Fodinicola acaciae: one gene and its partner. The protein of the gene in region 1 interacts with the protein of each later gene in a pairwise test. Links are inferred from orthologs where the notes say so. Each region holds a gene or a part of one and is shown on either strand. Other genes may lie near its edges. The genes, in order: GNX95_RS40435 and rsfS.

Region 1 (3,313 bases):
TGGCCAAGCCGCTGGTGGAGGTGGTCGGCGAGCGGGGCCGCTGGCTGGCCGCGCAGCGGCCGGAGTGGCGCAAGCTGCTCGCGTACGGCGAGATCGCCGCGCCGCTGCCGGACGACTGGCGCGTCGCCGACCCGCTGACCCGGCGCGATGCCTTCGCGGCCGCGCGCCGGCACGACCCCGGCGCGGCCCGCGAGGCGCTGATGGCCGGCTGGGACACCGAGGCGTTGCCGGAGCGCCGCGACCTGCTGGCCGCCTTCGCCGAGGGCCTGTCCGACGCCGACGAGGACGCGCTCAACCTCGCCGCCGCCGACCGCCGCCGCGAGGTGCGCGAGATCGCCTGGGACCTGCTGCGCCGGCTGCCCGACTCCGGCCGCTCCCAGCGGATGGCCGAGCGGGCGCGGCTGCTGGTCACGATCGAGAAGCGGCGGCTCGGGCGGCACCGGATGCTGATCGCGACACCCGGCTATGACGCCGGCATGCGCGCGGACGGCATCGCCGAGAAACCCGGCCGACAGGGCGAGGGCCTTTCCGCGTTCTGGCTGCGGCAGGTCATCGCGGCCACGCCGCTGCGCACCTGGTCGGAGCAGCTGCCGCCGGCCGAGCTGCTGGCGATGACCGACAACCAGCCCTTTGGCGGCGAGCTGCGCACCGGCTGGATGGAGGCCACGCAGCTGGAGGAGGAGCTGACCTGGGCCACCGCCTTCGTCAAGGCGCTCGGACCGTATCGCTGCCAACCCCTGCTGGCGCTCCTGCCTCCGGACGTACGCACAAACGCCGTCGCGACCGCGCTCAGCCATGACGGCCAGCGTGCGCTGACGTTGCTCAGCAGCTGCGCGCGGCCGTGGCCGCCGGAGCTGTCGACCGCGGTGCTGGCAGCATTGGCCGAGGATCCGAAGTCGTACGTGCCGCGCACGACGATCGAGCTGATCGGCTATCGCGCGGTGGCCGACGAGTCGAGCGTACGGATCGCCGAGCTGCTCCGCGGCCTGGCCGAGCGGTTCAGCCAGAGCCGCGCCGAGCCGGCGTTGCGCCGCGCCGCGACCTTGATCGACATCCGACGCCACATGCTGGAGGGTTTACGTTGACCGAGTTGCTGCGGCCGCACGCCGAGCAGGAGTACGCGGCGGAGCTCGCGGCGCTGGAGAAGACCGACGACCGTCCCCGGCCGCCGCGCTGGCGGCTGTCGCCGTGGGCCGTCGTCACGTATCTGCTCGGCGACACGCTCACCGACGGCACGGTGATCACGCCGAAGTACGTCGGTCCGCGCCGGCTGGTCGAGGTCGCCGTCGCCACCCTGGTCACCGACCGCGCGTTGTTGCTGCTCGGAGTGCCTGGCACGGCCAAGACCTGGGTCTCCGAGCACCTGGCCGCGGCCGTCTCCGGCGACTCGACGCTGCTCGTGCAGGGCACCTCCGGCACGGCCGAGGAGTCGATCCGCTATGGCTGGAACTACGCGCGGCTGCTCGCCGAAGGACCGACCGAGGGTGCGATGGTGCCCTCCCCGGTGATGACCGCGATGCGCGAAGGCCGGCTGGCCCGGCTGGAGGAGCTGACCCGCATCCCGAGCGACGTGCAGGACGCGCTGATCACGATCCTGTCGGAGAAGACGCTGCCGGTGCCGGAGCTCGGCAGCGAGGTGCAGGCCGCGCGCGGTTTCAACGTGATCGCGACCGCCAACGACCGCGACCGCGGCATCAACGAGCTGTCCAGCGCTCTGCGCCGGCGCTTCAACACGGTCGTGCTTCCGTTGCCGGCGACCGCCGAGGAAGAGGTCGAGATCGTCGCACGGCGGGTCGAGCAGCTCGGACGTTCCCTGCAGCTGCCGGAAATCCCGGCCGCGGTGGCCGAGATCCGGCGGGTGGTCACGGTTTTCCGCGAGCTGCGCTCGGGCGGCACCGAAGACGGGCGTACGAAACTCAAGTCGCCGTCCGGCACGTTGTCCACCGCCGAGGCGATTTCGGTGCTCACCAACGGATTGGCATTGTCCGCGCATTTCGGCGACGGCGTGCTGCGGCCGGCCGACATCGCGGCCGGCATTCTCGGCGCGGTCGTACGCGACCCGGTCTCGGATCGCGTTGCCTGGGTGGAATATCTCGAGGCGGTCGTCCGCGAACGCGACGGCTGGGCCGATTTCTATCGAGCGTGCCGCGAGGTCACCGGGTGACGGCCTGAATGAGTGTCGTCAGCATCCTTCCGATTCGCCATCACGGCCCCGGCTCGGCCCGAGCCGTGGTGACGGAGCTGGATCGCCTGCGGCCGCAGATCGTGCTGATCGAAGGACCGCCGGAGGCCGACGCGCTGGTCGAGCTGGCCGGCGATCCGGACATGGTGCCGCCGGTGGCGCTGCTGGCGTATCTGCCGGACCGGCCGAGGGTGGCCTCGTTCTGGCCGTTCAGCACGTTTTCGCCGGAATGGCAGGCGATCCAGTGGGCCTTGCGCGCAGGCGTGCCCGTACGGTTCTGCGATCTGCCGGCCAGCGCCAACCTCGCGCACAAGGACGACGACCAGGACGGCGAGGCGACCGCCGATCCACTCGGCATGCTGGCCGCTGCGGCCGGTTACGACGATCCGGAGCGTTGGTGGGACGCGGTCATCGAAACCCGCGCGGACTCCGGCGTGAGCCCGTTTCCGGCGGTGATCGAGGCGATGACCGAGCTGCGCCAGGCGGCTCCGGAAGTCTCCGCCGGCGAGAAGGCCTGGGAAGACAAACGTGAAGCACACATGCGTACGACCATCCGGAAAGCCGTGAAGGAAGGCAAAGACCCGATCGCGGTGGTGTGCGGCGCGTGGCATTCTCCGGCATTGCTGCCGCCTTTTCCTTCCGCCACAGCCGATCGCCAGCTGCTCACCGGCCTGGCGAAGAAAAAGGCGCAGCTGACCTGGGTGCCGTGGACGCACACGCGGATCGCCGCCGCTTCCGGCTATGGCGCCGGCATCATCTCGCCCGGCTGGTATCACCACCTGTTCACCTCGACCGACCGGCCGGTCGTACGCTGGCTGACCGCGGTCGCGGCCACGCTGCGCGAGCAGGACCTGCCGGTGTCCTCGGCGCACGTCATCGAGGCGGCGCGGCTGGCCGAGACGTTGGCGGCATTGCGCGGACGATCGCTGGCCGGCCTGGCCGAGCTGACCGAGGCGACCCGCTCGGTGCTCTGCGAAGGCGACGACATGCTGGTGGATCTCGTCACCCGCAAACTGGTGATCGGCGAGCAGCTCGGCCGCGTGCCACCGGCCGCGCCGACCGTGCCGCTGGAGGCCGACCTGCGCGCGCAGGCTCGCCGGCTGCGGCTGCAGATCTCCGCCAACGAGAAGA
Region 2 (3,008 bases), on another replicon or contig:
AGGAGATTTTGCGTGCCGGCCTGGCAATCATGGCGGCCATCAACGAAGCAGACCCGCCGCGGCATCCGGAGATCGCCGGCATCGACGTGTGTCATCACGTGTATTTCGCCGCACCCGGCTCGAATGCGCGGCACTCGCGCCACGCGATGGCGATCCATCCGGGCTGGTTCGACCGGTCGCCGTGCGGCACTGGCACCTCCGCGCGGATGGCGCAGCTGTGGACGCGCGGTGAGCTGCCGCTGGACACCGACTTCGTGAACGAGTCGTTCATCGGCTCGCGGTTCGTCGGCCGGCTGGTCGGGGAGACCTCGGTGGCCGGGCTGCCGGCGGTGCTGCCGACCATCACCGGCCGCGCCTGGGTCACCGGCACCGCGCGATACCTGCTGGACCCGACCGACCCGTTCCCCACCGGCTTCCAGTTCTAACGTGCTGCGCGTCACCAGCGTACGGCCGGTTGAGCTGCGACAATGCACGGATGGCTATCGACGAGCCGGTGGACCGTATCGGGATCATGGGTGGCACGTTCGACCCGATCCACCACGGACACCTGGTGGCGGCCAGCGAGGTCGCCGACCGGTTCGGCCTGGACGAGGTCGTCTTCGTGCCGACCGGCCAGCCGTACTGGAAAGAGGGGATCAGCCCCGCCGAGGACCGCTATCTGATGACCGTCATCGCCACCGCGTCCAACCCGCGGTTTTCGGTGAGCCGGGTCGACATCAACCGGCCGGGGCCGACGTACACCATCGACACGCTGCAGGATTTGCGGGAGATCTACGGCAAAGACGTGCAGATGTTCTTCATCACCGGCGCCGACGCGCTGCCGGCGATCCTGTCCTGGAAAAACCACGAGGAACTGTTCGGCATGGCGCATTTCGTCGGCGTCACCCGGCCCGGTTTCGAGCTGTCCGACCCGAAGCTGCCGGACGACGTGCCGGCCGACTCGGTTTCGCTGATCGAGGTGCCGGCGATGGCGATCTCGTCGACCTCCTGCCGTGAGCGCGTCGCGGCGAAGCGGCCGGTCTGGTATCTCGTGCCGGACGGGGTGGTGCAGTACATCGAGAAGCGCCGGCTCTATCGCGGCGACGGCCCGGGCAACGGCGCCGGCTATCGGTGACCGCCTGTAGTCGGCGTGTTTCTGCTGGTGAGGCTGGAGTGTGGTGCCAGTGACTCCGTCGTGAGCCGCGCATGAGACCCTCGAGCTGCGCAATGTCGTCGTATGAGGAGGCCTGACCGGTGCCGGTGTCCGATCGCGCGCGTCAGCTCGCGCTCTCCGCCGCGCAGGCCGCGGCCGACAAGAAGGCCACCGACGTGGTCATCCTGGACGTGAGCGACCAGCTGGTCATCACCGACGCGTTCCTGATCGCGTCCGCGCCGAACGAGCGCCAGGTCTCGGCCATCGTCGACGCGGTCGAGGAGCGGCTGCGTACGCAACACGACGTCAAGCCGGTCCGGCGCGAAGGCGCACGGGAAGGCCGCTGGGTCCTGCTCGACTTCGTCGATGTCATCGTGCACGTCCAGCACTCCGACGAGCGCGCCTTCTACGCGCTGGAGCGGCTGTGGAAGGACTGCCCCACCATCCCGTTCGTGGACTCGGCGTTGGAGTCGACCGAATGACCTCCGTACGGCTGATCCTCTGGCGGCACGGCCTGACCGGCTGGAACGCGGAGAGCCGGTTCCAGGGGCAGCTCGACCCGCCGCTGTCCGAGACCGGCGTCGCCGAGGCGGAGAAGGCGGCCGAGCTGCTGGCCGCGATGTCGCCGTCGTTGCTGGTCTCCAGCGACCTGCAGCGGGCGCAGCAGACCGCCGCGGCGCTCGCCGAGCGCACCGGCCTGGCCGTACACACCGACGAGCGGCTGCGCGAGCGGCACTGGGGTGACTGGCAGGGCAAGACGCACGCCGAGCTGGCCGAGCACGACTCCGAGGCGTTCGCGATGTGGCAGGCCGGCCGGCAACCGACGGTCAACGGCCGCGAGGACCCTGACGCCGTACGCACGCGGGTCGCCGCCGCGATCCGCAGCGCGGTGACGCGCGTTTCCGACGTGACCGAGGCGACGGTGATCCTGGTGTCGCACGGTGGCGCGATCCGTTACGGCCTGGCCGAGCTGCTGCGCTGGCCGGAGGAGCTGGCGCGTACGGTCAGCGGCCTGCACAACTGCCACTGGGCCCAGCTGCGCACCCGGCCGGTGGTGTCCAGCGACGCGCCGGACGAGTGGGTCCTGTCCGCGTACAACGTCGGTGCCGCCACTCCCTGATGAAGCACGTCCTGGTCTTCGCCGACTCGTTGGCGTTCTACGGGCCGGAGCGTGGCGAGATCAGCACCGACCCTCGGCTGTTCCCGAACGTGATGGCGGCTGAGCTGTCCGCTGGCGGTGTCGCGGTGACCGCCGATCTGGTCGCGCGCGTCGGCTGGACGTCGCGTGACGTGTGGTGGTCGATGACGCGCGACCCGTACGTCTATTCGGTGCTGCTGGCGCGTGCCTCGGCGGTGGTGCTGGCGGTCGGTGGCATGGACTATCTGCCGACGACGGTGCCGACCTGGCTGCGGGAGGGGATCCGCTATCTGCGGCCACCGGCGTTGCGGCGCGCGGTCCGGCAGGCATACCAGCGGACGCAGCCGGTCGCCGCGCTGCGTACGCCGTGGCGCGCGTTGCCGCAGGCGTTGACGGACACCTACCTGACCAACTGCCTCGGTGGCGTGCGCTTCTTCCACCCTGGCGTGCCGGTGGTGGGGATCCTGCCGCCGCCGCACCAGGCCGCCGTCTATGGCTGCGCCTCTGGTGAGCCGCGTGGCCACGGTCCGGCGGTCGCGGCCGCGCGCGCGTGGGGACGGCGGCAGGACGTACCAATGGTCGACCTGCCGCGGATCGTCTGGCCGCACCTGCTGGCCGGTCGCGCCAACCCGGACGGCATGCACTATGGCTGGCAGACGCACGCCGAGATCGGTTCGGCCCTCGCGGCCACCGTACGGTCCTGCTGGGACTAGGGTCGAGGCCATGACTCGGCGGGTT

Evidence for each region.
Region 2: the proteins of GNX95_RS40435 (region 1) and rsfS interact in binary tests that used the Escherichia coli proteins (3 or more experiments, as listed by UniProt). The link is inferred for Fodinicola acaciae from one-to-one orthologs.

What each region holds. Positions count from the first base shown.
Region 1 is NZ_WOTN01000004.1:1,049,965-1,053,277, reverse strand. What follows is about bases 124-3,122. They hold GNX95_RS40435 (ATP-binding protein), read left to right. Parts: upstream 124-1,081; coding sequence 1,082-2,164; downstream 2,165-3,122. Other genes in these bases: GNX95_RS40430 (DUF5682 family protein), read left to right, coding at 2,173-3,122; GNX95_RS40440 (DUF5691 domain-containing protein), read left to right, coding at 124-1,085. Outside these bases: more of GNX95_RS40440, read left to right, coding at 1-123; more of GNX95_RS40430, read left to right, coding at 3,123-3,313.
Region 2 is NZ_WOTN01000002.1:2,303,915-2,306,922, forward strand. Bases 230-2,923 are described here. They hold rsfS (ribosome silencing factor), read left to right. Parts: upstream 230-1,233; coding sequence 1,234-1,614; downstream 1,615-2,923. Other genes in these bases: GNX95_RS26155 (proline racemase family protein), read left to right, coding at 230-425; nadD (nicotinate-nucleotide adenylyltransferase), read left to right, coding at 476-1,114; GNX95_RS26170 (histidine phosphatase family protein), read left to right, coding at 1,611-2,252; octT (diglucosylglycerate octanoyltransferase), read left to right, coding at 2,252-2,923. In the rest of the region: more of GNX95_RS26155, read left to right, coding at 1-229; more of octT, read left to right, coding at 2,924-2,983; GNX95_RS26180 (DegV family protein), read left to right, coding at 2,994-3,008. UniProt on the Escherichia coli protein: Functions as a ribosomal silencing factor. Interacts with ribosomal protein uL14 (rplN), blocking formation of intersubunit bridge B8.